One region of the Microbacterium sp. NPDC088619 genome, then DNA from elsewhere that is predicted to be linked to it. Evidence: predicted binding sites of a transcription regulator. Region 1 holds the regulator's gene; each other region holds the start of a gene.

The links. Region 1 encodes LexA, which represses DNA repair genes until DNA is damaged. Its sites were predicted from a motif close to TCGAACANNTGTTCGA; they were not measured.
Region 2: a site for LexA is predicted at 6,366-6,381, ahead of ACIP5T_RS13475 (DUF222 domain-containing protein). Genes of this name have one in related genera too.
Region 3: a site for LexA is predicted at 4,370-4,385, ahead of ACIP5T_RS13790 (DUF222 domain-containing protein). Genes of this name have one in related genera too.

What each region holds. Positions count from the first base shown of each region.
Region 1 is NZ_JBIVLZ010000002.1:36,862-46,563, reverse strand. It holds gene prfB (peptide chain release factor 2) at 1-977, shown strand, start outside; gene ACIP5T_RS14665 (DUF2510 domain-containing protein) at 1,235-2,650, opposite strand; gene ftsE (cell division ATP-binding protein FtsE) at 2,790-3,851, shown strand; gene ftsX (permease-like cell division protein FtsX) at 3,848-4,762, shown strand; gene smpB (SsrA-binding protein SmpB) at 4,848-5,324, shown strand; gene ACIP5T_RS14645 (prolyl oligopeptidase family serine peptidase) at 5,325-7,184, opposite strand; gene lexA (transcriptional repressor LexA) at 7,292-7,978, opposite strand; gene ACIP5T_RS14635 (LysM peptidoglycan-binding domain-containing protein) at 8,260-8,622, shown strand; gene ACIP5T_RS14630 (histidinol-phosphate transaminase) at 8,714-9,702, shown strand, end outside.
Region 2 is NZ_JBIVLZ010000001.1:2,780,532-2,790,233, forward strand. It holds gene ACIP5T_RS13445 (LacI family DNA-binding transcriptional regulator) at 1-886, opposite strand, end outside; gene ACIP5T_RS13450 (alpha-mannosidase) at 1,050-4,049, shown strand; gene ACIP5T_RS13455 (hypothetical protein) at 4,164-4,658, shown strand; gene ACIP5T_RS13460 (MmcQ/YjbR family DNA-binding protein) at 4,726-5,136, shown strand; gene ACIP5T_RS13465 (hypothetical protein) at 5,137-5,793, opposite strand; gene ACIP5T_RS13470 (MarR family winged helix-turn-helix transcriptional regulator) at 5,790-6,275, opposite strand; gene ACIP5T_RS13475 (DUF222 domain-containing protein) at 6,445-8,028, shown strand; gene ACIP5T_RS13480 (hypothetical protein) at 8,108-8,698, opposite strand; gene ACIP5T_RS13485 (glycosyltransferase) at 8,819-9,702, shown strand, end outside.
Region 3 is NZ_JBIVLZ010000001.1:2,845,790-2,855,491, forward strand. It holds gene ACIP5T_RS13775 (uroporphyrinogen-III synthase) at 1-451, shown strand, start outside; gene hemB (porphobilinogen synthase) at 448-1,425, shown strand; gene ACIP5T_RS13785 (glutamate-1-semialdehyde 2,1-aminomutase) at 1,533-2,855, shown strand; gene ACIP5T_RS13790 (DUF222 domain-containing protein) at 2,965-4,359, opposite strand; gene ACIP5T_RS13795 (hypothetical protein) at 4,505-4,954, shown strand; gene ACIP5T_RS13800 (ATP-binding cassette domain-containing protein) at 5,037-7,115, opposite strand; gene ACIP5T_RS13805 (enoyl-CoA hydratase/isomerase family protein) at 7,237-8,298, shown strand; gene ACIP5T_RS13810 (ABC transporter ATP-binding protein) at 8,499-9,702, shown strand, end outside.

The DNA.
Region 1 (9,702 bases):
TCTGGGACGACCCCGAACGAGCCCAGAAGGTGACCAGCGCGCTGAGCCACCGCCAGTCGGCGCTCGCGAGGGTCGAGGGCATCGGTCGTCGACTCGACGACCTCGAGGTTCTGGTCGGCCTCGCGAACGAGATGGGCGACGAGGAGTCGGCTGTCGAGGCTCGCGCCGAGCTCAACGCGCTCACCGACATCATCAACCAGCTCGAGGTCCAGACGCTGATGGATGGCGAGTACGACGAGCGGTCCGCCATCATCACGATCCGCTCGGGTGCCGGAGGCGACGACGCCACCGACTTCGCCGAGATGCTCATGCGCATGTACCTGCGTTGGGCCGAGCGTCACAAGTATCCCGTCAAGGTGCTCGACACCTCGTACGCCGAGGGAGCGGGCATCAAGTCGGCGACGTTCGAGATCGACGCACCCTACGCCTTCGGCACCGTGTCGGTCGAGGCCGGCACGCACCGCCTCGCGCGCATCAGCCCGTTCGGCTCCGCCGACAAGCGTCAGACGTCGTTCGCGGCGGTCGAGGTCATCCCTCTCATGGAGGAGGCGACCGAGGTCGACATCCCCGAGAACGACATCCGCGTCGACGTGTTCCGTTCGTCGGGGCCCGGTGGCCAGTCGGTCAACACGACCGACTCCGCAGTGCGCCTGACCCACCTGCCGACCGGCATCGTCGTGTCGATGCAGAACGAGAAGTCGCAGATCCAGAACCGCGCGGCGGCCATGCGCGTGCTGCAGACCCGCCTTCTGCTCCTGCAGAAGGAGGAGGAAGCTGCGAAGAAGAAGGAGCTCGCCGGCAACATCACGGCGAGCTGGGGCGACCAGATGCGCTCGTACTTCCTCTACGGCCAGCAGCTCGTGAAGGACCTCCGCACCGGGCACGAGTCCGGCAACCCGGCCGCCGTGTTCGACGGCGATCTCGACGGGTTCATCTCGGCCGGCATCCGCTGGCGCAAGCGCAAAGACGAGGACTGAGCGAACGCTCCACTCTCAGCGGGCAGCCTCATCGAGGCGGCCCGCTTTCGCGTCTGCCCCCACGGCGATGCACGGGCCCGCTCGACCCTCCATCCCGAGTGGATCGAACTCCGACCGTTGCACGCGGCAACCCGGCAACGCGGCAAACGTGATCGGAACAGAAGCGGGCCCGTGCCGGATGCCGAAGCATCCTGGCACGGGCCCGCCGGCGATACGAACCGCCCGGCACCGCCGGCCGGTTTCGCCCTGCGCCGCGTCTAGCCGGCAGACGGGGTGACGGTGATGCGCGTGACCTCCTGCAGGAGCTCGTCGGTGAAGATCACGTCGTAGGACTCGCTCTGCGCGACGTCGAAGGTGATCTTGCCGTCGACCGTGTCGCCGGGCTCGAGTTCTTCCGCCACGATCCCGTCGACGTAGTAGTCGTACGTCCCTTCGACGCCCTCAGCGGTCTCGATGCCGAAGTTGAACGCGCTCAGGTAGCTCGTGCCCGAGACGCCGGTGAAGGTGACGTCGAGGATCACGTAGCCGCCGTTGGTCGAGGGGATGCTCGAGCCGTCGCTCGTCGCCCACGTCGCGGAATGGATCGTGACCTCGCTCGTGGCGGACATCTGAGTGATCGGCACGGGGGAGCCCATCTCGCCTTCGGCGACCTCGGGCGTGCCCGTGCCCTCCTCAGTGCCGGGGTCCGTTTCGGTGCCGGTGCCGGTGTCGCTCGAGGGCGGTGCGGTCGGCAGATCGCGGACGGCCTCGGACACCGTCGCGAAGACGATGACGAAGAACATGACGACGGCGATGATCGCACCGATCACCGAGAGGATGAGGCCGGAGATGCCCGGCCACTTCTTGCCCTTGAGGAACAGGGAGATCAGGGAGACGATGAATCCCACGCCCAGCAGGAGCCAGCCGAGCCAGAAGATCACGGGGATGCACGACAGGATGGTGCCGAGCGCCGCGAGCCCGAGCCCGACGAGGCCGAGGATCGATGGACCCGACGGCGCCGCGGGTGCCGTCGCCCCGTAGGCGGGCGGGTAGCCTGCGGGGGCGCCGTACTGCTGTCCGGCGGGCGCGTAGGCTGCGGCGCCCGGGTAGCTCGGCGCTGCGGACCCCGGGTAGCCGGCGGTGACGGGGTACTCCTGGGGCTGAGCAGGAGCAGCGGCACCGGGGTACGAGGGTGCGCCCCCGCCATACGGCTGCACGGCGTCCTCGGCAGGCGTCGCGCTGCCCGGTGCGGTGAACTCCGACTCCTGCGCGCTTGCGGGCTCGTCTGCGGAAGCCGGGGAGACCGACCAGGAGGATGCAGGCTCAGGATCCACGACCCCGTCAGCAGGCGCCTCCGCCGGAGCCTGGGCCTCCGACTCGGAGTCGGACGGCGCGGGGGTGTTCCAGGACTGGCTCTCGACGGCAGCGACCGACCCGATCGACGCGGCGGTCTCGGCATCGGCCGCGGACTCCGGGAACCCGACGGACGAGCCATGAACTGCGCTCTCCGCGGAGTCGGAGTCGGAGGTGGAACCGGCGCTCGTCGCCTCGTCGCCGGTCGAACCGACGGTCGATTCGCCCGCGGCGGATTCGGCGGATTCGACGATCGGTGCGAAATGCTCGGTCCACTGGGTGCCGTCCCACCAGCGCTGGCGTCCGGATCCGTCGTCGTACCAGCCTGCAGGCGTCGTCATGGTTTCCCCCTCGAGTCTCGTCCACGCTGATCGCATGGATCGGCACCTCCATGTATAGCAGTGCGGTGCGACACCCAGGGGGCTCCCGCGGGGTGTCGCTCGCGAGCAGACGAACGGGCGCGCTTAGGCTCGAATCGCCATGATTCGGTTCGAGAACGTCACGAAACGCTATCGCGGGACCTCACGGCCCGCTCTGTCCGATGTCGACTTCGAAGTGCAGCGCGGGGAGTTCGTCTTCCTCGTGGGCGCTTCAGGGTCGGGCAAGTCGTCCTGCCTGCGGCTGATCCTCCGAGAGGACGTGCCGACGACCGGTCGTGTCGCCGTGCTCGGGAGGGACCTGCGTTCGCTCGCGAACCGCAAGGTGCCGTACTTCCGCCGCCACATCGGATCCGTGTTCCAGGACTTCCGACTCCTGCCGTCGAAGACCGTCTATCAGAACGTCGCCTTCACGCTGCAGGTGACGGGCTCGTCGCGCGGTTTCATCCAGCAGGCCGTCCCCGAGGCGCTCGCCCTGGTCGGGCTCGACGGCAAGCAGAAGCGGATGCCGCACGAGCTCTCCGGTGGAGAGCAGCAGCGCGTCGCGATCGCTCGAGCGCTCGTCAACCGCCCCCAGGTCCTGCTCGCCGACGAGCCGACCGGAAACCTCGATCCGGCGACGTCGGTCGACATCATGCAGCTTCTCGCGCGGATCAACGCGGGCGGTACGACCGTGCTCATGGCGACTCATGAGGCAGGCTTCGTCGACCAGATGCAGCGGCGAGTGATCGAGCTCCGCGATGGCGAGATGGTGCGAGACGAGGTGCACGGCGGATACGGCGACACATCGAACATCCCGCGCCTCGTCCCTGAGGAGGTTCGGGGTGCCGCAGCTGCCGCCGCCCTGACCGCCGTGCAGGAGGTACAGCGCCAGACGGCCGACCTCTCCGTCGTCCGTGCGGCGCTCGCGGAGGAGCTCAGTGCGCAGCGCAAGGCCGCGGGAGCATCCGCTGACGCCGTGCCGACCGCATCCGAGACCCCGGAGGCCCAGGCAGCGCCGATCGAGCCGCCCGTCGCCGAAGAGCAGCCCATCGTCGTCCAGCCGCCGGCCGCGCCTCGGACGCATCCCATCGTGATGCCGCAGGTCGACGTCGCCGAGCTCGGCGTGGCCGACCGCCTCGGCCTCTCCGACGAGGGCAACGAGGAAGTGGGGCCGACATCATGAGAATCGGACTCATCCTCACAGAGGCCCTCGGGGGTCTTCGGCGAAACATCTCGATGGTCATCTCCGTCGTGCTCGTCACCTTCGTGTCTCTGACGTTCGTCGGCGCCGCGATCCTGATGCAGGCGCAGATCGGCACCATGCGCGGCTACTGGACCGAGCGGGCCCAGGTCGCGGTGTACATGTGCTCCGACATCTCCGAACAGGACACCTGCGTCGATGGGGGAGCCTCGGAAGAGCAGGTGGACGCGGTCCGAGCCCAGCTCGAGGGCGAGGCGCTCGCTCCTCTGATCAGCGAGGTCAGCTTCGACTCCAAGGAAGACACCTACGCCAAGCTCGTCGAACAGCTCGGCGAAGACCAGGCGAGCGTGATCACCCCTGAACAGGCGTTCGAGGTCTTCTTCGTCACCATGAAGGACCCCGGCCAGTCGCAGGTGATCTCCGAGGCGTTCAACGGCGTCGCCGGTGTCGAGCAGGTGCAGGACCAGTTGCAGTACCTCGAGCCGCTCTTCTCGGCCTTGACGGTCGCGACGTACATCGCCGTGGGCATCGCCACGCTGATGCTGATCGCTGCGATCCTGCTGATCGGCACGACCATCAGACTCTCCGCCTACGCCAGGCGCAAGGAGATCGGGATCATGCGTCTGGTGGGTGCATCCAACCGCTTCATCCAGACGCCGTTCGTGCTGGAGGGCGTGTTCGCGGCTTTCCTCGGCTCCGCTCTCGCGAGCGCGGCGGTCGTCGCCGGTGTGCATTTCGGCGTCGACGGATACCTCCGAGGACGTGTCCCGTTCATCACGACCTGGGTGTCGATGCAGGATGCGATCGTCGTCGTCCCGGTGCTGATCGGCATCGGCGTCGTGCTGGCCGCACTCTCCGCGGGCTTCGCGATCCGGCGCTGGCTTCGCACCTGACCGGTTCGCCGGTATAGACTGACAGGCTGTCGTGCGCCCGGATCGGGCTCTGAAATTACCGCACGACACGGATCAGGAGAGAATCATGCCCAGGGAACGCGGGGAGAAGGTCATCGCGACCAATCGTCGCGCACGTCACGACTACAACATCGAGAAGTCGTACGAGGCGGGGATGGTGCTCACCGGCACCGAGGTCAAGTCGCTGCGCCAGGGGCGCGCGAACCTCAGCGACGGGTATGCATTCGTCAAAGGGAACGAGGTCTTCCTCGATTCCGTGCACATTCCCGAGTACTCGCAGGGGCATTGGACCAACCACTCCGCCAAGCGCGTCCGCAAGCTGCTGCTGCACCGCGAGGAGATCGCGAAACTGCAGCATGCCGTGTCCGCGGGCGGATACACGCTGATTCCACTCAAGCTGTACTTCTCCGACGGTCGCGCGAAGGTCGAGATCGCGCTCGCCAAGGGCAAGAAGGAATACGACAAGCGTCAGACGCTGCGTGAGCGTCAGGACACCCGCGAGGCCGACCGCGCCATGCGCCTGCGCAACCGCGTCGGCGAGTGATCAGCGCGCGGGCGTGAAGCCGAACACGCGTCCGAGAAACGCCAGCTCCCGCTCGAGGGCGTCGACGATGGTCTCGCTCGCGCGGAAGCCGTGGCCTTCACCCGGGTAGAGGACATACTCGTGTTCGACGCCTCGGCGCGCCAGCGCATCGCGGATCGCCTCGGACTGCGACGGAGGCACGACACGATCCTCCGCTCCCTGCATCAGCAGCACCGGCACGTCGATCCGATCGGCGTGGGTCAGGGGCGAACGATCGACATACACAGCCTCGGCTTCGGGCAGCGGCCCCACCAGTCCCTCGACGTAGTGCGCCTCGAAATCGTGCGAGTGCTCGCTCAGCATCCGCAGGTCGGCCACGCCGTACCCGCTGATGCCTGCGGCGAACGTCCCGCCCCGCACCAGCGACGAGAGCACCGTCCAGCCTCCGGCCGAGCCACCGCGGATCGCGATGCGATCGGGGTCCGCGAGCCCTGCGCCGGCGAGGCCCCGCGCGGCGGCAATCACGTCGTCGACGTCGACCACACCCCACCCGCCGTCGAGGCGCGCTCGGTACGAGCGTCCGTAGCCGGTCGATCCGCCGTAGTTGACGTCGAGCACGCCGATGCCACGGCTCGTCCAGAACGCGATGGCTGCTGATGCTGCGCCCGTCACATGGGCGGTGGGGCCGCCGTGCACCAGCACGATGTACGGCGGGAGTTCGCCTTCCGGCGCTGACTCCGATGGATTCGTCGGCGGGTAGACGAAGGCGTGGACGCGGCCGTGCGCGCCATCGACCAGGAACTCGGATGCTGCGGGCATCCATGCCGGATCCGCCGCAGCCCCTCCCGTGACCACCTCGACATCGCCGGATTCGACGTCGACGCACCAGACCCCGGGCGTCGTCGTCGAGCTGTTGCCAGAAAGCAGAACACGGGAGTCCGCGACATCGTCGACGCTGACATGGCCGTCGGCGGGGACGAGGATGCGGCGGGCGCTGCCGTCCCGTTCGATGACGACCACCTCGTCGCGTCCGTTCGTGCGCACCGCCACGATGCGGCCGTCCGCGAGAGGCCGGTACCAGCGATTGCCGAGCACCCAGAGTCCGTATCCCGTGTCGGCGTCGGTGTGATCGATCTGCTCCGCGCGACCGAGAGCGTGCAGACCGTCCACGCGCTGACGGTGCAGCGCCCACCGACCAGAGGGGTCATCCGCGTACAGGATCTCGCCGTCATCCGTCCACTCCGGCTGGAGCGCAGCCCGCGTGGCCAGTTCCGTGCGCCCGAGACCGTCGGAGAGCACCAGCGAGGCGTGCTGCCACGGCATCCTCTCGCCGGTCCACTCGACCCACGAGGCGCGAGTCCCATCCGGAGACAGCGCCGGATGTGCGTAGAAAGACTCTCCCTGCACCAGCAGCTGCAGCAGCGCCGGATCGTCCGACGCCGATCCATCGGTCGGGATCTCGACGATTCCGCGCTGGTGAGGATCGACGGAGAGGTCCTCCCGGACGGCGAACAGCCGACCGTTCTGCAGGCGCAGGCCGCCATGTGCCGGTCCCGCGGGAGTGAGGGGCTCCGGGGCGCCCCCGCGTGGCATTCGGTGCACACGCTGGTCCTTGGCGTCGACGAAGTACAGCGTGCCGTCGGCATCCGCCGTCCACGCTCCGCCCCCGTACTCGTGCACCCGCGAACGGGCGCTCCAGGGTGCGGGAAGGATCTCGGCGCCGCTCGAGCTGCGCACGGTCAGGCGCCCGCCCTCGGAAGGCACCGACTCGCCCCACCAGATCTCATCGCCGACGAACGCAGCGCCGTCGATCCTCGGAGAGGATGCGGCGATCCGGTCGGGAGTGAACGGAGAGGGCCAGGTACCGAACGGCGACGACATGCTTCGAGCCTATGGTGCACCGGCGCGCAGCGTCATCCATGGCGGACCGAGGCGGCATTGCCGGAGTTTCCGGGTGCGGCCGATTCGCGGGACCCGGGTGACGGGGTTCAGACGGCCCTGAGCACCGCGACGATCTTGCCGAGGATGACGGATTCGTCGCCGAGGATCGGCTCGAACGCTGAGTTCCGGGGGAGCAGCCAGGTGTGGCCGTCGCGTCGGCGGAGCACCTTGACGGTGGCCTCGCCGTCGAGCATGGCGGCCACGATCTCGCCGTTCTCAGCGCTGCTCTGCGAACGGACGACGACCCAGTCGCCGTCGCAGATCGCGGCGTCGATCATCGACTCGCCCGACACCTTGAGCATGAAGAGGTCGCCCTTGCCGACGAGCTGACGGGGGAGCGGGAAGATCTCCTCGACCTGCTGGTCGGCCGTGATCGGGACGCCGGCGGCGATGCGGCCGACGAGAGGAACGAGCGCGGCGTCTCCGACGGGCGTCGCCACGTCAGCGGGGTTCTCACCGCTCGTTCCGGGAAGGTCGATCAGGACCTCCATCGCGCGGGTCTTGCCGGGATCGCGCCGCAGATAGCCGCTGAGCTCGAGCTGACCCAGCTGATGGGTCACGCTGGACAACGACTTGAGCCCGACGGCGTCGCCGATCTCGCGCATGCTCGGCGGGTACCCATGCCGGCTGATCGACGTCTGGATCACTTCGAGGATCGCCATCTGCTTGGGGCTGAGGCTCTTCCGGCGGCGAGTGCGCGGAGCCTCGGACTCGGTGGCGGAGTTGTCGCTCATGGTGCTCCTCAGGTGTGCGATCCGGCGTCTCAGTTCGAATGTCGGAGGCCCGTGGTGGGGTGTTCTCATCGAAACCGTATCCGAGAATCGCGCCGAAGTGGAAGATCTGTTCGAGCGTGTCGGTCGATTCCCGCACTTCTGTTTCGAAGAACGCTTGACAGATGTTCGAATTCGAAGATAACTTCGGAACGTAGCTTCGCATCCACGGCTCCCGGCCGAGGCGCGGATGCGAACGCTACGCCAACTTCACCGCCCACGCGGTAGATGCAGAGGAGCACGACATGAGCACCATCACCTTCAGCAGCGCAGCAGTCCTTCCGGTTCGTCCGGCGACGCGGCTCCGGCTGACGGCGCGTGGTCGACGCGTCGTGCTCTCCGTCGCCGCGCTTCCCCTCGCCGTGGGAATCGCCTTCGCAGCACTCAGCGGGGGCAGCGCGATGGCGTCGGGTGAGCAGGCCGCCACGGCGTCGTTCGCGACCGTGACCGTGATGCCCGGCGACACACTCTGGTCGATCGCAGAGGGCATCGCACCCGAGGCCGATCCGCGCGAAGTGATCGGTGACATCACGCGTCTCAATCTGCTGCGCGGCGGAGAGCTGCAGATCGGTCAGGAGCTCGCGATTCCGGCGCAGTACTCGGAGTGAGGCCCGCGGCAGCCGGTCGGTCGAGCGACGCGGGTGAGGTCAGCTTCATACTCGGGTGCCACGGGCGTCCACAGAGCGAAGGCGGCCTACCATGGGAAGGGTGACTGCATCACTCGACGACCTGCCGCTTCGCGACGACCTCCGGGGGCTCACGCCATACGGAGCGCCTCAAGCGCCTCTCCCCATCGCACTGAACGTCAATGAGAACACGCATCCGGTTCCGGACGCCGTAGCGAGCGACATCCTCGACGACATCGCGGTCGCCCTCCGCGACGTCAACCGCTATCCCGACCGCGAGTTCACCACTCTGCGCGAGGGCTTTGCCGAGTATCTCGGCCACGGGCTCGAGGCCGAGCAGATCTGGGCGGGCAACGGGTCGAACGAGGTCCTGCAGCACATCCTCCAGGCTTTCGGGGGGCCGGGTCGTACCGCGTTCAGCTTCAGTCCGACGTACTCGATGTACCCGCTGATCGCGAAGGGGACCGGAGCGCGCTGGGTGGCCGGCACCAGGCAGCCCGACTACACGATCACTCCCGAAGAGGCGGCGGCGCAGGTCAGGGACGTCGACCCCGATGTCATCCTCCTGTGCTCCCCGAACAATCCGACGGGCACGCCTCTCGGCCTCGACGTGGTCGAGGCTGTGTACGAGGCATCGACGGGGGTCGTGGTCGTAGACGAGGCGTACCAGGAGTTCGCACCGCGCGAGGCGGCATCCGCTCTCACTCTGCTCGATGGGCGCCCTCGTCTCGCGGTGTCGCGCACCATGAGCAAGGCGTTCGCGTTCGCGGGTGCGCGCGTGGGCTATCTCGCGGCCGATCCTGCGTTCATCGACGCTCTGCGGCTCGTGCGTCTGCCTTATCACCTCAGCGCTCTGACTCAGGCGGCGGCGGTGGCGGCACTGCGGAACTCCGGCGTGATGCTGGGCATGGTCGAGGAGATCGTCGAGCAGCGCGACCGCCTCTCTGCGACGCTCGAAGCCCTCGGCTACACGCCGCACGAATCCTGGTCGAACTTCGTCCTGTTCGGCGGGGTCGCAGAGCCCGCGAAGGTCTGGCAGCAGCTCTATGAGCGGGGAGTCCT
Region 2 (9,702 bases), on a different contig from region 1:
TCATCGCGGTGATCGACGGATTGATCAGGCCGGCGATCACCGAGTCGTCGAAGGACGCGATCGAGACGTCGCGGGGCACCGCGCGGCCCATCTCCTGAGCGACGCGCAGGCCGGCGACGGCCATCACGTCATTGTCGTAGACGATCGCCGTCGGGCGCAGGCGACCCGACAGCTGGGAGCGTGTGACGGCTGATGCCCTGGCGGGGGAGAAGTCCGTGGTGATCACCTCGCCCGAGATGCCGTCGGCCGCCATGCGATCGAGCACCTCGGCGCGCAGTCGGGTGTGCTCGAGTTCGGCGGGACCCGCGACGTAGGCGATGCGCGTGTGGCCCAGGGCGGCGAGGTAGGAGAACAGCGTCTCGGCCACCTCGTCGTCGGCGATCCAGACACTGGGCACCGCACCCTCGGGCGACGGCTTCGACCCGATCAGCACTGCCCGGGCGTCGAGTGCCGCGATGCGATCGCTGCGAGGGTCGTCGTCACGAGGGTCGATCATGATGATGCCGTCGACCTGGTTCGACGACCGCCACTGACGGTGCACCTCCATCTCTTCCGCGATGTCGCTGACCAGGCGCAGCTGGAGGCTCACCTTGCTCTCGGAGAGACGTGACTCGATGCCGGCGATGAGATCGGTGAAGAAGGCCTCGGATCCGAGCGAGCGGGCGGGGCGTGCGAGCGCGAAGCCGACCGTGTTGGCCCGAGCGCCGACCAGTGCCCGCGCGGCCGAGCTCGGCTGCCAGTGGTTCTCCTCGACGATCGCCAGGATCCGCTGGCGGGTCTCGTCGCTCACGCCGGGGCGGCCGTTGAGTGCGAAAGACACGGCACCGGGTGAGACTCCGGCCATACGCGCGATGTCCGCGATGGTGACGCGTTTGCCCGAGGTCATGCGCTCACACTACTTGATCGGTTTAGCCGCTCGGAAGCCGCCGGACACGGTTCGCGCCGGTTCTACTAGATCGCTTTAGTAAATCCGATAGCATTGTCGGCAACCGCCCGACTCTGGGCGCGAGTCAGTCCCCCTCTCACCGTCGAGCCCGGAGAATCAGACCATGCATGACGACACCTCGCTCACCGTCGGACGCGTCAAGCGGGTGCTCGACGAGCGCATCCGCCCGGCAGTCCACTCCGCCTCCGTGCCTCTCGCCGTCGAGGTCAACGAGATCCCCGGTGAGCCGATCAGCCCCGCCGACGGGCTCGCTCTCGACTTCGCCCCGGCATCCGTGCCGAGCATGTGGGGCCCTGCCTGGTCGACGACCTGGTTCAAGCTCACCGGTCGCGTGCCCGCCGAATGGTCCGGCCGTCGCGTCGAGGCCGTCATCGACCTCGGATTCGACATCAACATGCCGGGGTTCCAGTGCGAGGCGCTCGTCTACCGGCCTGACGGCAGCCCGGTCAAGAGCATCAACCCGCGCAACCAGTGGCTGCCGATCACCGAGGACGCGCACGGGGACGAGCCGGTGGAGCTCTATCTCGAAGCGGCAGCCAACCCGGTGCTGCTCGACTACCACCCCTTCCTGCCCACGCAGGAGGGCGACGTCCGCACGTCCTCCCGCGAGCCGCTCTACCGCACCCGCCGCATCGACCTCGCCGTCTTCGAGCAGGAGGTCTTCGAGCTGTCCCTCGACCTCGAGGTGCTGTTCGAACTCCAGGCAGAGCTGCCGGCGACCTCGCCCAGACGCATGCAGATCCTGCAGGCCATGGACGACGCCCTCGACGTGCTCGATCTGCAGCGCATCGTCGAGACCGCCTCCGATGCCAGAGCCCGACTCGCACCCGCGCTCGCGGCGCCTGCCGAGGCCAGCGCGCACCGCATCTCGGCGATCGGGCACGCGCACATCGACTCCGCCTGGCTGTGGCCGGTGCGCGAGACCATCCGCAAGGTCGCCCGCACCACGTCGTCGATGACGACGCTGATCGACGAGCAGCCGGACTTCCTCTACGGCATGTCGAGCGCGCAGCAGTACGCGTGGTTGAAGGAGCACCGCCCCGAGGTCTACTCGCGCGTCAAGGCGGCCGTCGCTGAGGGGCGCTTCCTGCCGCTCGGCGGCATGTGGGTCGAATCCGACACCGTGATGCCCTCAGGCGAGTCGCTCGTGCGCCAGTTCTCGTACGGACAGCGCTTCTTCGAGCGAGAGTTCGGCATCCGGTCGAAGGGCGTCTGGCTGCCCGACAGCTTCGGCTACTCGCCCGCCCTCCCGCAGCTCATGCGCCGCGCCGGGTTCGAGTGGTTCTTCACGCAGAAGATCTCGTGGAACCAGCAGAACGTCTTCCCGCACCACTCCTTCCTCTGGGAGGGGATCGACGGGTCGCAGGTCTTCACTCATTTCCCGTCGATGGACACCTACAACTCGCAGCTGAGCGGCATGGAGGTCGCCAAGGCCTCGCGTCAGTTCAAGGAGAACCGGGTGACCTCGCGGTCGATCGCTCCGGTGGGCTGGGGCGACGGCGGCGGCGGAACCACCCGCGAGATGACCGGCAAGGCGAAGCGCCTCGAGAACCTCGAGGGCAGCGCGCGCGTCGTCTGGGAGCACCCCGACGACTTCTTCGACGCTGCCCGCGCCGAGCTGCCGAACCCGGCCGTGTGGGTGGGCGAGCTCTACCTCGAGCTCCACCGCGGCACCCTCACCAGCCAGCACGCCACGAAGGCGCTGCACCGCTGGGCCGAGCATGCGCTCGTCGAGGCCGAGCTGTGGGCCGCGACGGATGCCGTGCGCACCGGCGCCGCATACCCGCAGGCCGAGTTCGACCGCCTGTGGGAGACCGTGCTGCTGCACGAGTTCCACGACATCCTGCCGGGCACGTCGATCGCGTGGGTGCACCGTGAGGCCGTCGAGGTGCTCTCGAACGTGCTGTCCGACGCGCGTGACATCGCCGATGCCGCCCGCCGCTCGCTGGCGGGCGAGGGAGACCGCGAGCTGCGCTTCGTGCCAACCTCCGTCGGCGTCGGCGACGGCCGGGCGCTCGGCGCCGGCTTCGTCGAGGCGTCGGCCGCGGCATCCGTCCTGCTCTCCGGCGAAGACGGCGGATGGCGCCTCGAGAACGAGATGGTCTCCGTGCTGATCTCCGCCGAGGGTCTGATCGTCTCGGCGGTCGACAAGGCGTCGGGTCGCGAGGCGGTGCCTGAGGGGCGCGCGGCGAACCTGTTCCAGCTGCACCAGGACTTCCCCAACATGTGGGACGCCTGGGACATCGACAAGTACTACCGCAACAGCGTCGTCGACCTCACCGCGGTCGACTCGATCTCGGCATCCGTCGTCGACGGCACCGCCTCGGTGGAGGTGACGCGCTCGTTCTCCGAGTCGACGATCGTGCAGACGATCACCCTCGCACCGGGTTCACGCACCGTGCTGCTGCGCAACGACATCGACTGGCACGAGACCGAGAAGCTCCTCAAGCTCGCGTTCCCTCTCGACATCCAGGCCACCCACACCGAGGCCGAGACGCAGTTCGGCTATCAGTCACGCGTGACGCACACGAACACGAGCTGGGAGGCGGCGAAGTTCGAGACCTCGATGCACCGCTTCGTGCTGGTGCGCGAGCAGGACTTCGGTGTCGCGCTCGTCAACGACTCGATCTACGGCTACGACACCTCGAGGGACGTGTCGGATGATGCCGTGACGACCACGGTGCGACTCTCGCTGCTGCGGGCGCCGCGGTTCCCCGACCCCGACACCGATCACGGCCCCCACCAGATCGAGGTCGGCTTCGTGGTCGGCGCGGATGCCGCGATCGCCACCGCCGAAGGCATCCGGCTCAACTCGCTGCCGACGCTGGTGCGCGGCGCTCGCGAGGTCGCACCGCTCGTGACCGTCGACGGCGAGGGCATCGTGATCTCGGGTGTGAAGCTCGCCGACGACGGGTCGGGCGACGTGATCGTGCGCCTCTACGAGGCGCTCGGGCGTCGTGCGGTCGGGTCGCTGGATGCCGGCTTCGAGCACCAGGAGATCCGCGAGGTCTCCCTGATCGAGGACGCGCTGGACGACGGTCGCGTGGGCGGAGAGCTGCGTCTGCGGCCGTTCGAGGTGCGCACGCTGCGCGTCGTGCGCTGAGGCTCCATTCTCTCGACTCCCCGCGCGCAACAGAACCTCTGGCGGAGAGTCGCCTCCGCCTGCATACTCGGTTGCACGACCGGCGATGGGGAGCCTCGAGCGAAGGAGCACGAGATGGAGCAGTACCTGTGGGTTCTGAAGGACAAGGAACGAGACCTCATCCGAGAGCTCGAACCAGACCGGTTGGCAGAGCTGGATGAAGACGGCCTGCTGGCGCTGCACAAACGTGTCAGGCGGGCACGCAACAAGCACACGACGAACTATCGGCGCGGTGCGGCAGAGCGGGTCGAGCAGGCTGGCGGGCGAGGTGCTGCGGCGGCCGGCTCCGACAAGGCCCGGGGCCGGGCCTACGTCTTCGAGGAGGCGCTCTCGATCATCAGCGCCGAGCTCGCTCGAGTGGCGCACGAGGAGGCGGAGGCACTCAAGGACGAGAGACTGGCCCGCGCCCGTGAGGGCAAGTGGAGCGGTCCCTCGTCTGACACACCGCTCGACGAGGGAGTGTCCGGCGGTCGCATGCGGGAGCATCAGCAGACGACCGGAGGAGTGAAGCGAGACGCGTCCACTCGCGCCCAGGGCGCTCGCAGACAGGCGAAGCGCGACTCGCGCTGACGACATCCGGGGGCGGCGAGCTGAGTCGGCCATTGTGGCCGCAGCCTCACGGGAGGACGATGGGCGGATGGCGACCGTCGACGACGTCCGTGAGATCGCTCTCGCGCTGCCCGGTGTGACCGAGCGCGTAAGCGGTCACACGGGCGAGCCGTCCTGGCGGCTGCCGAGCGGACAGATCGCCTGGGTGCGCGGGCCGAGCAAGGTCGACCTGCGGCAGCTTTCCGATCTCGGACTCGAATGGCCCGACGGGCCGGTGCTGGGCGTGCGCGTCGCGAGCCTCGAAGAGAAGACGGCGCTTCTCGCCGCAGAGCCCGAGGGGCTGTTCTCGATTCCGCACTTCGACGGGTACCCGGGCCTGCTCGTGCAGCTCGACGTGGTGGATCGAGACCGGCTGGCCGAGATCATCGCGGATGCGTGGCTCGTGCGCGCCCCGGTGCTCGTCGCGAAGCAGTGGCTCGCCGAGCGCGGCCTCGACTGATCAGGCCGCGGTCAGGAACGGTCGTGAGGCGTCGAGGAAGGCGCGAGGATCATCCGCCCACAGCCGGATGCGATCGACCTGATGCGTCCCGCCCTTCGGCGCGAGACCGGGAAGTCGGATCGCGACCGGGCGTTCGAGCTCGATCTCGATGTTGGTCTTGTCCTGCATCCGCTCGGCGTACTCCGAACCGATGACCCGCGGCTGCTTGGGCTCGTCGACCCGACGGCTGATCGCGATCGACGCGATGTCGGACCAGCCGATCGGCACGTCGAGCTCGAGTCCGCTGCGCACGCGCACGCCGTCAGGCCCCACGGCGTGCGGCCGCATGAGCATCGCGCACAGGAGGCCGACCATCCAGGTGACACCCCAGATCCCGAGCACCAGCAGAGGGATGCGCACGGCGGGCCACTGATGCACGATGAGGTCGAGGATCGGGATCTCCACCGCGGAGAGACCGATGAAGATGAACAGCACCGTGAGCACGGGGCGGTGATAGCCGATCCCCGTGCCGCCCTTCGGGACTGCGGGGCGGCGGGCGATCGCCCGCGCGATGCTCGAGTAGACGCGAAGCTCGGCGACCCATGCGCGATGGAGGAAGTCGAGTGTGCGCGCGATCGGGGTCGGGGTGGGAGCGGTCGAGTGGAGCTGCTCGGTCATGGCGTGCCCTCGGGGGTGGTGGTCGCGCGCGCGTCTTCAGGGGCGGAGGTTGCCGCGGTGGTCACGAGGTGTTCGAGGTGTGCGGCGACGGCCGACAGGCCTCGCTCGACCGCGGCGCGGTCTCTCGGAGCGATCGCGGCCAGAAGGGTCGCATTGAGCTGTTCGTGCTCTTCCTGCATCCGCGCCATCGTGTGGGTCGCGGCTTCCGTCAACTCGACCAGTACTGCGCGTCGATCGCTGGGGTGCGGCGTGCGGCGGACATGTCCCGACTTCTCGAGAGCGTCGACGAGGCCGGTGATGTTGCGAGGACTGACTTCGCAGAGCTGCGCGAGAGCCTGCTGGGTCGACGGGCCAGCATGCTGCAGGACCCACAGCAGGTGCACGCGGGCAGTCGTGAGGCCGGTGCCGTCGAAGGCGCGGGCCATGTCCCTCTGGAAGAGGTCGGCGATCTGCAGCAGTCGGTCGACGAAGAGCGGTTCCATAATTGTGATGCTACTACATTGTTACCTGTGTTCACTAGTTGGGGGTCCCTCGCTGCCGGGGTGCGACCCTTCTGCGTTGTATTGGGAGATTGGAATATGTCGTTGAACTGGGGTAAATAGGGGTGATTTCGGGTCTCGAATGTCGGTGGCCCTCGGTTGACTAGGGGGTATGAACAGCACCGCGGAGCTTCTGGATCGGGTCATCGCCGACCTCGATGCGGTGCTGTCCGGCGACGGGCTCGCGGGGTTGTCGGATGCGGAGCGGGTCACGGTCCTGCAGGGTGCGGGGGCGGCGTTCCGACGGGTCGAGGCCGTGATCGTTGAGACCGTAGCGACGGGGGATGCGGGTGACTTTCCGCATTCGGCGGGATGCCGGGGGATGAATGAGCTGCTGCAACGCACGGTGGGCGTCGATGTGCGAGGCGCGACCCGGGTCGACAAAGTGGTCGACCTCGTGCGGCGGCCGATGAGTCTGGCGGGCGAGAGGATGCCGGCGCGGTGGTCGGAGATGCGGCTGGCCCTGCTCGACGGGGTAGTCGGCGTCGCGGGGTTCTTGGCGGCGACGGGGCCGATCGAGAAGGTCTGGGATCGCCTCACGGTCGATCAGCGGTTGGCGGCGGATGTCGCGTTGGCGGGGTGTGCACGCGGTCACGGCCTCGACGCGGGACCCGACGAAGACCCGAGTGCTGACGAGGATGTGGCCGGTCCGTCACCGACCACGCAGGATCTGAAGGCCCTGGCGGAGGATCTCGCATCGATGTTCGACCCCGATGGTGAAGAGCCGAAGGACGAGGATGCGCGGCGTCGTCGGGGGATCATGATCGGCCAGTTGAAAGACGGCATGCACGTGATCCGCGGATACCTGACCCCGGATGCCGCTGCCCAGTTGCAGCTCATCATGGACGCGATCCTCAATCCCAAGGGCGAGGGGCCGCCGATGCCCGGCGTGTTCTTCACACCGAGCGGGGGCACCGATGCCGACACCGATTCTCCGGATACCGAGTCTCGCGACACCGACTTTTCGCGCGCTGGGGCTGGCGCAGACATGGCGGCCGATCCGGAGGAGCCTGATCCGTTCAACTCCGATCCGCGGTGCGTGCTCGATGACCGCACCGCGGCGCAGAAGCGCCACGACGCCCTGACGGCAGCGCTCGGAATCGCTGCCCGGCACAAGGACATGCCCACCCTCGGCGGCGCATCGCCCGTCCTTGTCGTCAAAGTCGACGCGAAAGACCTCGCGGCCCACGCCACGGGCGCCGCCTTCGGAGGCACTGCCTCCGAAGCGAGTGGCAATGGAGGGTGGGCGACGATCCCGGGCTCCGGTGCCCACGTCCCGGTGTCCGTTGCGGCGCAGGTCGCGTGCTCCGGAGCGATCCAGCGCGTGCTCATGGATGAGGGCCGGATCATCGGCATCACGACCACCGACCGGATCTTCACCGTGCATCAACGCCGCGCGATCATCGCCCGCGACAAGGAATGCCTGATCCCCGGATGCCACGTCCCCGCGTCATGGTGCGAGATCCACCACGTGACCGAACACTCACGCGGCGGACCGACCCACACGGACAACGGTGTGCCGTTGTGCTGGTGGCATCACCGATCCCTCGGCACCTCGGGGTGGGAGATCCGAATGAACGCCGGCCTTCCCCAGGTGCGGGGACCGGCATGGTGGGACCCCGACCAGCGATGGCGCACACCACGGCTCAGCCTGCCGGCACCCTCTCGGGTTCCCCGCACCTTGCTTCGCGTCTGAGCACGCCCGGGCGAAGACGACGCACGCCCGGATGGGGCCGACGCGCACCCGGTCGGGAACGACGCACACCCAGGCGGGGTCAGGCCGGGTCGAGCCTCAGGACCTCAGGCGACTCGCCGCCGGTGACCTCATCGGCGACCCGGATGCTGCGCGCGAGGTCATCGAGCGCACCGTCGAGCGTGCCGAAGCGCTCGCGGTCACTGCACATCGCGGTCAGTGTCACCAGGTGCGTGCCGGTGTCCCAGGTGTACGTGACGAACGGCGGAGACGCGGGTGATGGCGGCATCGCCACGACGAGCTTCTCGCCCGCACCCAACCACCGACTCGAGAACGACACCGTGTCGTCGTAGTCCATCGGCATCGAGGCGCGAGCCACCCGCACCTGAGGGGTCAGCGCCTGCACGGTCGCCATCGCGACGACCAGCTCCGGATCGGCCTTCCAGGTCCACACGAGCACACGGCCGTCCGCCCGGCGCATCAGCATCGGGGCCGCCTGGCTCATCGCCCACGCGCCGATCCGCGAACCGGGGCGTTCGGTGACGCCGATCGCCGAGTTCACCTGCCCCAGCAGCATCCTGATGGCCGCCTTGCGGTGCCGTCGCCCCTTCCAGCCGAGCGAATCGGTGACGGGGATCCACATCCGGGGGTCGGCGTCGGCAGTCAGTCGCATTCCTCCACGCTAGGGGGTGAGGCTGAGGGATGCCGGTATGCCTCAACGGTCGGATCAGGCCCCTCGGGTAGAGTGGCGAGCGCCCGATCGGGCTCTTTGACCGCCGTACCGTAAGGCAGAATGTCCTCCTCTACCTCCGATCCGACGAGCGCTCCCGACGTCGCCCCCGACTCCGGGCAGCGTCCGCTTCGCATCCTGATCGGATGCGACACCTTCGCCCCCGACATCAACGGTGCCGCCCGCTTCGCCGAGCGCCTCGCCGCCGGCCTCGTGCAGCGCGGCCACGACGTGCATGTCGTCGCCCCGAACCTGGTCTACCGCCGTGCTGCGCCGCGGACGGAGGTCATCGAGGGCGAGCCGATGACCCTGCACCGACTGCCCTCGGTGCGCTGGGCTCCGCACGACTGGCTGCGGTTCGTGTGGCCGTGGCGCGTGAAGCACTACGCCCGCAAGATCTTCGACACCGTGCAGCCCGACGTCGTGCACATCCAGTCGCACATCGTGATCGGTCGGGGGCTCGCCCGCATCGCGCACGAGCGCGGCATCCCGGTGATCGCCACGAACCACGTGATGGCCGAGAACATCCTCGACCACACGACGATGCCCAAGTTCGTCGACGACCTCGTGCTGCGCTGGGCATGGGGCGACGCGAAGCGCACCTTCGCCCTGACGCGCGCGATCACCACACCGACACGTCGCGCCGCCGACTTCCTCGAGCGGACCGTCGCCGTCGAGAACGTGATCCCCGTCAGCTGCGGCATCGATCGCACGCAGTACACGCCCGTGATCGCCCCTCGTGAGAAGAATCGCATCATCTTCGTCGGACGTCTGACTGCGGAGAAGCAGGTCGAGGTCATCCTCGAGGCGATCACGAAGCTCGACCCGGCGCTCGAGGCGACCTTCGACATCGTCGGCGGTGGCGACCAGCGCAAGCAGCTCGAGAATCTCTCGCATCAGCTCGGCCTCGCCGATCGGGTGACGTTCCACGGCCGCACGAGCGACGA
Region 3 (9,702 bases), on a different contig from region 1:
GGTGCCGGACGAAGACAACTCGGCGGCGGGCATGGCCGAGCAGCTCATCGCCCTCGAGGCGGAGCCGCGTCGCATCCTGGCGCTGCGCAGCGAGATCGCGAAGCCCGTGCTCAGCGTCCTTCTGCAGGAGGCGGGTCACGACGTCGACAGCGTCGTCGCCTACCGGACAGTCGGAGTGCCGGTCACCGACCGCATCAAGCGCGACGTCGAGAACGGACGCATCAACGCGATCCTGATCACGAGCGGTTCGGTCGCCGAGCAGGTGCGCGAGCAGTTCCCCCTGATCCCGGATGAGACGCTGCTGGCTGCGATCGGTCCGCGGACCGCGAAGGATGCTGACAGGGCGGGTCTTCCGATCACGGTCGTCGCCGATCGTCAGACGGTCGACGCGCTCATCGATGCCGTGTCGAGCTTCACCCTCCCGCACGCGGCGGACGAGCTGGCGCCGTGAGCTTTCCCGATGTCCGGCTGCGGCGCCTGAGGCAGTCGCCTGCCGTCCGCGGCCTGGTACGGGAGACCTCTCTCGAACCGCGACAGCTGGTGCTTCCGCTGTTCGTGCGCGAAGGGCTCACAGAGTCCGTCCCCATCGGATCGATGCCCGGGGTCGCGCAGCATTCGCTCGACTCTCTGCGGGCCGCCGCGACCGAGGCGGCCGAGGCTGGCGTCGGGGGCGTGATGCTGTTCGGAGTTCCGTCCGTCAGAGACGCTGAGGGCTCGGGTGCAGACGACTCGAAGGGCATTCTGAACGTGGCCACCGAGGCCCTCGCGGCCGAGGTCGGCGACGCCCTCGTCGTGCAGACCGACCTGTGCCTCGACGAGTTCACCGACCACGGCCACTGCGGCGTGCTCGCGGCCGATGGCACCGTCGACAATGACGCGACGCTCGAGCGCTACGCGTCGATGGCGCTGGCTCAGGCCCGTGCCGGCTCTCAGCTGCTCGGCCTGTCGGGAATGATGGACGGGCAGGTAGCTGTCATCCGCGCGGCGCTCGATTCCGAGGGTTTCACGGACACGTTGCTGCTCGCCTACGCAGCGAAGTACGCGAGTGCGTTCTACGGGCCGTTCCGAGAGGCCGTCGACTCGCAGCTGAAGGGTGATCGTCGCACCTATCAGCTCGACCCGGGCAACCGCCGCGAGGGCGTGCGCGAGGCTGTCGTCGATGAGGAGGAGGGGGCCGACATCGTCATGGTCAAGCCCGCCATGGCCTTCCTCGACGTTCTGCGCGAGGTGCGCGACACCGTTCATATTCCGGTGTGGGCATACCAGGTGTCGGGAGAGTACGCGATGATCGAGGCCGCCGCGGCGAACGGCTGGATCGACCGCCGCGCCTCTATCCTCGAGTCCCTGCTGTCGATCCGGCGTGCGGGCGCTGATGTCGTTCTGACCTACTGGGCGACCGAGGCCGCGCGCTGGCTGCGGTCCTGATCGCGCTTCCTCCGTTCGGGGGTGCTCGTCTGAGTCCCTCCTTCAGGTCTGCGGACTAGCCTGGGAGTGATGGCGGGAGAGTTCCGCGCATCGCTGAGGAGTGTGCTGTGACCGACCGCAATGACGACCTGTTCTCCGCTGCCCGCACGGTGATCCCGGGCGGTGTGAACTCGCCGGTGCGCGCGTACGGTTCCGTCGGCGGCACGCCGCGCTTCCTCGCCTCGGCCACAGGCGCGAGGGTGACGGATGCCGCGGGCACCGAGTACGTCGACCTGGTCGCGTCCTGGGGCCCCGCGCTGCTCGGTCATGCGCAGCCCGAGGTGGTGGCCGCCGTGCAGGAGGCCGCGACTCGAGGGCTCTCGTTCGGTGCCCCGACGGAGGGCGAGGTGGAGCTCGCTCAGCTGATCGCAGACCGCGTGCGGTTCGGCGAGATCCGGCCCGTCGAACGTGTGCGGCTCGTGTCGACCGGCACCGAAGCCACGATGACCGCCATCCGCCTTGCCCGCGGTGCCACCGGTCGTGACCTGCTGGTCAAGTTCGCCGGCCACTACCACGGGCACTCCGACGGCCTCCTCGCCGCGGCCGGTTCGGGAGTCGCAACCCTCGCTCTGCCCGGCTCTGCGGGGGTCCCCGCGCCGATCGCCGCGCAGACCCTCGTGATCGACTACAACGACCCCGACGCACTCGGGGCCGTCTTCGCCGAGCACGGCCCGCGCATCGCCGCGGTGATCGTCGAGGCCGCGGCCGCGAACATGGGTGTGGTCCCGCCGCTGCCGGGGTTCAACCGACTGCTGGCCGAGACCGCACACGCTCACGGTGCTCTGCTGATCCTCGATGAGGTGCTGACGGGCTTCCGTGTGCACCCCGCAGGCTTCTGGGGGCTGCAGGCCGCGACCGGCGAGGACTATCTGCCCGACATCTTCACCTTCGGCAAGGTCGTCGGCGGAGGTATGCCGCTGGCCGCCCTCGGTGGCCGCGCTGCGGTCATGGACCTCTTGGCCCCCCTCGGCCCGGTCTATCAGGCAGGCACCCTCTCGGGTAACCCGCTCTCGGTCGCTGCTGGCCTGAAGACTTTGAAGCTCGCGACCCCGGAGGTCTATGCGACGGTCGATGCGGCCGCCGCTCGCGTCGCGGGTGCACTGGATGCTGCTCTGACGGATGCCGGCGTCACGCATTCCGTGGCCCACGCAGGAAGCCTGTTCAGCGCGTCGTTCCGAGCGTCGGCGCCCCGGACATATGTCGAGGCGCAGGCGCAGGAATCGTTCCGGTACGCACCGTTCTTCCACGCGATGCGCGAGCAGGGAGTCGCGCTGCCGCCGAGCGTGTTCGAGGCCTGGTTCCTGACCGCGGCGCATGGCGAGGAAGAGCTGCAGCGCATCGAGGCGGCTCTGCCCATCGCTGCCCGCGCTGCGGCGCAGGCAGGCGTCTGAGCCCCCATCCGACCGTCGACACCCGACGGGCTCTCTGCCGAGCATCGCTCACCGTAGGAGTTCAGCTCAGACGAACGCGTTTGAGTTCAGCTCAGCGAGGGCGCCTCGCTCAGACGAACATCACTCGCCGTCGTGGTGCGTCCGTGTAGGTCCGGCCGAGTGGGCTGATCGTGCCGTCGGGGAGCTGCTGTGCCGTCCACCTGTGGTCGTCGGCGACATCGGGATGCTTGAGGGAGTGATGGCGCGCGCACAGGTGGGCGAGGTTGCGAATCTCGGTCCGCCCTCCCTCCGCATGATCGAACGTGTGGTCGATCTGACAGCGATGGACCGGCATTCTGCATCCAGGGAATCGGCAGTGCTGGTCTCGGGCCCGAAGGAACCGTCGCATCGGCTCGGTGGGCTTGTAAGTGTCGGTCTCGACGACCAGGCCGGTCGGATCGAGGAACAACCGTGACCAACCGCCGTTGCGGCCCGCGAGGTCGCGTGCCACGTCGGGGTGAAGCGGGCCGTGCCCATCGAGCTGGGCGGAGTGATCATCGCACCCTGCGAGAGTGGTGGCGGCAACCGTGACGTGGATGCGCCCCTGGATGTTGTCGAGGCCCGAGCCGTTGGCGGCGCTCGGATCTGAGGCGAGCAGGAGGTCGATCAGCAGGTCGGCGCGCACCTGATCGATCGTGCGCGTGTCTGCCGGGATCTGCTCCACGGCGGGGCCTGTGGGGTCGGTTGTGAACGTCGCCTCGCCGAAGATCGCGTAGTCGTCTCGTGACGGATCGTCGTGCGCGATGTCCTCCGGGTAGATCGGATGCTCGCCGTCATCGATCGGCTCGAGCAGCGGCTCGCGGTCTTGCCGAGCCTTGATGACGGCGTGCGCGAGCTGGGTGAGGCGATCGAGGATCGCCGTGGCGAGATGCTCGGGGAGCACGACCGTGAGAACGGAGAGTCCGTCTCCTGCGGGGCGAACGGTGACGGTGCGCTCGGACTTTGCTCGCGCATGGCGCTCGGTGGTCGTCGAGCCCGACAGCACCGCTGCCAGCTCGCGCAGATGCACGCGTGTGCGCGCAGCGGTCTCGCGCTCGGCGACGATGACGGCGACGGTGTCGTACAGAGGCAGCACGTCGGCATCCGCTCGGCCGTTGTTCACCGCCTCGCGCACGACTCCGGCGGCTCGCACGATCTCTCGGACGTGCGCACCGGTGATGGTGCCGCGCCGGAATGCCTCGCGCACGCGCGGATGGCTGGAGCCGAGGAAGCCGGCGTCGGTGAAGGCGTACTCGACGCTGCCCTGGGTCAGGCGCCCCGCCGCGGAGTACTCCGCGATCATCGATCTGTGGATCGCGTCGCGGTGGAACGGGTTCTCATCGGAGTCCGACCCGCACAGCCGCATCCGCTCGGCGAGAAGATCGGAAGCCTCGGCCTCGAGGCTGGCGATCTGTCGCCGCTTCTCGACCCACGAATCGAGCAGCTCCCTGCGCTGCTCGAGACCGTTGTCGCTGGCGGATGTCATGCTCTGAGTCTAGTAGATTTGTTCGAAGGTCGAGCAGAACATCGGAATGGAAGAGGGGTGGAATCGTGGGAACCGACAACGGATCGTTGCCTTCCTGTGAGCAAGACACAGACATCTGGAAGGGTGCCGCTGGCAGACTGGACGCATGGTGACGTTGCTGCTGGACCAGACGCAACTCGAGATCGTGCTCTCGCCGATCGAGCGTGCGGCGAGCTTCCACCGTGACAACGTGCGGCTCGTGCGCGACACCATCACCAAGGTCCAGCTGATCGACGACGCGTGGACCTGGTTGCGCGGTGTGCCGAACCCGGGAACGCACATCCCCGGTGTGCTCGCCGCAGGAACGTGGAAGGCTGCGGGCAGCGTCGACTTCGTCCTCATCCGCCGCCGGCGTCCCAGCGTGGTCATCGACCTGTCCGGTGACGCGCAGTACCGCCGACTGATCCTCACGACGAGGCACGGCCTCGCATTGACGCAGGCGCTCCGACTCGACGTGTCGGACGAGCCGGCCGACGTCGAGGAGATCGTGGCGACGTCGCCCACGCCGGTGTCGAAGGGCAGTCGCCGTCCGGTGATCCGTCCACGGCCCGCCTGAGCGACTCGAGAACGAGCGACGCCCTCCGCAGCCTTACGGCGCGGAGGGCGTTCGCATCGGGCCCGCAGGGGCAGGCGCGGCCTCAGGACCGGTCGTGCTCGCCCTCGCCGTGCTCGTGCTGCTGGCCTTCGTTGTGCTCGCGCTGCTCGTGGTTCTCGGCATCATGGTTTTCGCCGTCGCGCTGCTCGTGGTGCTCACCATCGTGGTGTCCGCCGTCGCGCTGCTCGTGGTGCTCACCATCGTGGTGTCCGCCGTCGTGCTGCTCATGATGCTCGCCGTCGTGGTGTCCGCCGTCGTGCTGCTCCTCGTGACCGCCGTTCACTTCCGAAGCAGCGTCGGCATCGGCATCGGCATCGGCATCTGCGTCGGCATCGGCATCGGCCTCGGCCTCTGATGAAGCGTCGGCGTCTCCGAGCGGATAGTCCTTGGGCTCGTCCTCGTAGTAGGCGCGCGCCGCGGCGGCGAGCATCGAGGTGACGGCCGCCGAACGAGGGTCGTCGTCGCTCGACGGGGTGTCGTCCGACGCTTCGGTTTCGTTCACTTCGGCGAAGAACTCGACTCCGGAGTGCTCGTCGTCGCCGTCCTCATGCGCGGGCACGTCGGTGTCATCGCCTACGTGCGCGCCGGTGTATGGGGCGACCTGTGCATCGGTGTGCTCGGCGACGTGAGCGTCGGCCCCGTCGGCAGGTGTGGTGCCGAACAGGATGTCGTCGAACGAAGGCCGCCCGGTCTCCGGCTCAGCATCCGTGGGAGCTTCCGGCTCGGTCGATCCGCCGGCGGAATCGTGGTCACCGGGGGCATCTTCGCCGCCCGCATGCGCTGCCTCCGAGGCGACGTCGGCCGCATCCTCTGCGTCGTTCGCATCCGAGGCATCCGCTGCGTAGCCGAGCTCTGCCGCGGCGTACTCGACATCGCGAGCGGCATCCGCAGCATCCGCCGCGTCGTCGGCCTCGGCATCCGCCGCGTCAGCCTCGGCGCGCGCGGCTTCGGACGCGTCGGCGTCGGACTCTGAGACTCCGGAGTCGGAGGCGACCGATGCGTCGGCGTCGGAATCGGGGACATCAGAATCGGGGACATCGGAATCGGCAGGGCCGGAGTCGGGTCCGACGGAATCGACATCCGGCGCATCGGCTGCGGCTGGGATTCCTGCGACCGGCGCTGCCGTATCCGCCACCGGCGCTGCCGAATCCGCGACAGGCACTGCGGTATCCGCGGCCGGCGCTGCCGAATCCGCGACGGGCGCCGCGGTGATGGCCTGCGGCGCGAGTCTGCCGCCGCGGACGAGCTCGATGAAGACGTCCTCGAGAGTGGGGCCGCGCTGCACCAGGGTTGCGAGGGCGATGCCGGCTGACGCCGCGATGGCACCGACCGCTCCCGCATTGCTGCCGCGAACGGTCAGGCCGGAGCGGAGCACCTCGACCTCGAGCCCCGCAGCCGACAGTGCAGATCTGAGGGCGGCGCGGTCCACCGCGTCGACCACGACCGATCCCGCAGCGGGGTCGGCGAGCTTCTCGATGCCGCTCGAGAGCACGAGCTGGCCCTTCGAGAGCACGAGCACGTGGTCTGCGACCTGCTCGATCTCGCTCAGCACATGCGACGAGACGAGAACCGTGCGGCCCTCGTCGGCGAGACGGCGCAGGAGGAGGCGGATCCAGCGGATGCCCTCCGGGTCGAGGCCGTTCGCCGGTTCGTCGAAGACCAGAGCGCCGGGGTCGCCCAGCAGCGCGTGCGCCACGCTCAGGCGCTGACGCATTCCGAGCGAGAAGCTGCCGATGCGCCCGTCGGCCTCGTGCTCGAGACCGACCAGCGAGAGGACCTCGTCGACGCGCGCGAGCGGGATGCCGTTGGCCTTGGCCGCGATCGTCAGCTGGCGCGAGGCCGAGCGGCGAGGGCGGTACGCGGTCTCCTCCAGGACGGAGCCGATCGTGCGCAGCGGGTGGCGGAGCTCCGGATGCGCGATCCCCCCGATCGTGGCGGTGCCGCTCGTGGCGCGCACCTGCCCGAGGAGGATGCGCAGGGTGGTGGTCTTGCCGGCCCCGTTCGGGCCGAGGAAAGCGGTCACGACACCGGGCTCGACCCGCGCGGAGAAATCGGACACCGCCGTCACGTCGTTGAAGCGCTTCGTGACGTGCGTGAACTCGAGCACCTGTCCGTCGGGCATCTGCGACCTCTCGTTGCAGTGGGCAGTTCTGTCTATCCTGCCGGAAAAGCCGCAGGATCGTGCATTTACCCTACAAACACGTCCGGATGCAAGAGTCCGTCCACGGGGTAGCCTGGCACCCGTGACCGAATCCAGCGCCGCTCCCCGGGTCCTCGTCCGCACCGAAGGAGCCCTCGGCCGACTGACCCTGAACCGGCCGGAAGCGATAAATGCGCTCGATGTCGACATGATCCAGCAGCTCACCCAGGCGCTAGAGCGGTGGCGCGACGACACAGATGTGCAGATCGTGGTGATCGACGGCGAGGGCGAGCGCGGGATGTGCGCCGGTGGAGACGTGCGGGCGCTGCACGAGCAGATCGTCGCTGGTCGAGCCGATGAGACGGCGGAGTTCTTCGGCGCGGAGTACGCGCTGAACGCGATGATCGCCGAGTACTCGAAGCCGGTCGTCACGATCGCCGACGGCATCACGATGGGCGGAGGCGTCGGACTCTCGGGGCACGCCGCCATCCGCATCGTCACCGAACGTTCCAAGCTCGCGATGCCCGAGACGCGGATCGGCTTCACTCCCGATGTCGGCGGCACGTGGCTGCTGGGTCGCATGCCCGGCCGGTTCGGCGAGTACTTCGGACTCACCGGCGCGACGATGAACGGCGCGGATGCCGTGCTGCTCGGCTTCGCCGATCACTTCGTGCCGTCCGATCGGCTCGATGCGCTCCGCGAGGCGCTCGCCTATCGCGCCGACCCGACGGGGCCGGCCGAGATCGTGCTGCTGTTCGACGAGACGCCTGAGCCGTCTGCGCTGCCGGCTTCACGCGAGTGGATCGACCGCGCGTTCTCTGCCGACACGATCGCGGAGATCGTGTCGCGACTGCGTGCGGAGGAGGGCGCGGATGCCGCGACGACGGCCGACCTGCTCGAGAGCCTGGCGCCGACCGGACTCGCCGTCACCCTCGACGCCGTCAGGGAGGCGCGTCGGCTTCCGAACCTGCGAGCCGCTCTCGAGGGCGAGTACCGCCGCGTGATGTGGTTCGTCACGCGGCACCCCGATCTCGTCGAGGGGATCCGCGCCCAGCTCGTCGACAAGGACCGCAACCCGAAGTGGAACCCGGCGACCATCGCCGAACTCCCGTCGGACGCTGGTGCCGACGCTCGGGATTTCACGCCCGAACGCTCCCTCTTCTGAGGCATTTCGATATATCTGCGGTTGTTCGTCGCGGTGCATAAACCGCTGGCCGTAGGCTAAATGGTTCGCTGTGAGCGAAGGTCCGCCTGCAGGGGGATACGAATGTCCGGAGTTCGTGCCACTCTTGCAAGTGCGTGATCGTCGGCCTGCGTCCGCCCGTCGGGAGATCCGCCGATTCATCCTTCCTAGAAAGTCCGCCTGTGCTGGGAAAAATCCTCCTCCGTTATCTCGCCCGCTATAAGTGGCTGCTCGTGGCCGTCCTGGTCTTCCAGTTCGCCAGCGCGCTCGCCACCCTCTATCTCCCGCGCCTCAACGAAGACATCATCAACAAGGGCGTCGCCCAGTCCGACACCGCCTACATCTGGCGCACCGGCCTCTTCATGCTCGCCGTCTCGCTCGGGCAGATCATCGCCTCGGTCATCGCGACCTACTTCGCGGCCCGCGCGTCGATGGGCGCGGGCCGGGACATCCGTGCCGACGTCTTCGCCAAGGTCAGCGGGTTCTCCGAGCGGGAGGTGTCGCAGTTCGGCGCCGGCTCCCTCATCACCCGCAACACGAACGACGTGCAGCAGGTGCAGATGCTCGCGATGATGGGCGCCACCATGCTCGTCACCGCGCCGCTGCTCGCGATCGGCGGCATCATCTTCGCCGTGCAGACGAACATCGGTCTGAGCTGGCTCATCGCGGTGTCCGTGCCGCTGCTGCTGATCGTCGCCGGGCTCGTCGTCAGCCGCATGGTCCCGCTGTTCCGCAGCTACCAGGGCAAGCTCGACACCGTGAACCGCGTGCTGCGCGAGCAGCTCACCGGTGTGCGCGTGGTGCGTGCCTTCGTCCGGGAGAGCATCGAGGAAGAGCGCTTCCGCGGCGCCAACACCGACATCATGGTGGTCGGCCGCAAGGTCGGCTCGCTGTTCGTCCTGCTGTTCCCGCTGTTCATGCTCATCCTCAACGTCACGATCGTGGCGGTCGTGTGGTTCGGCGGCATCGAGGTCAACAGCGGCACGGTGCAGGTCGGCACGATCTTCGCCTTCATGCAGTACATCGGTCAGATCATGGGCGGTGTGATCATGGCCAGCTTCATGGCGATCATGATCCCGCGCGCCGCGGTCTCCGCCGAGCGCATCGGCGAGGTCCTCGAGACGCAGTCGAGCATGCAGCGCCCGGCGAACGGTGTCACCGACTTCCCGACCCCCGGCTCGGTCGCCTTCGACGAGGTCGAGTTCACCTACCCCGGGGCCGATTCTCCCGTGCTCAAGGGCATCAGCTTCGCGGCAGAGCCCGGCGAGACGGTCGCGATCGTGGGTTCGACCGGCGCAGGCAAGACGACACTCGTGTCGTTGATCCCGCGACTCTTCGACGTCTCGGGCGGAGCCGTCTTCGTCGGCGGTGCCGATGTCCGCGAAG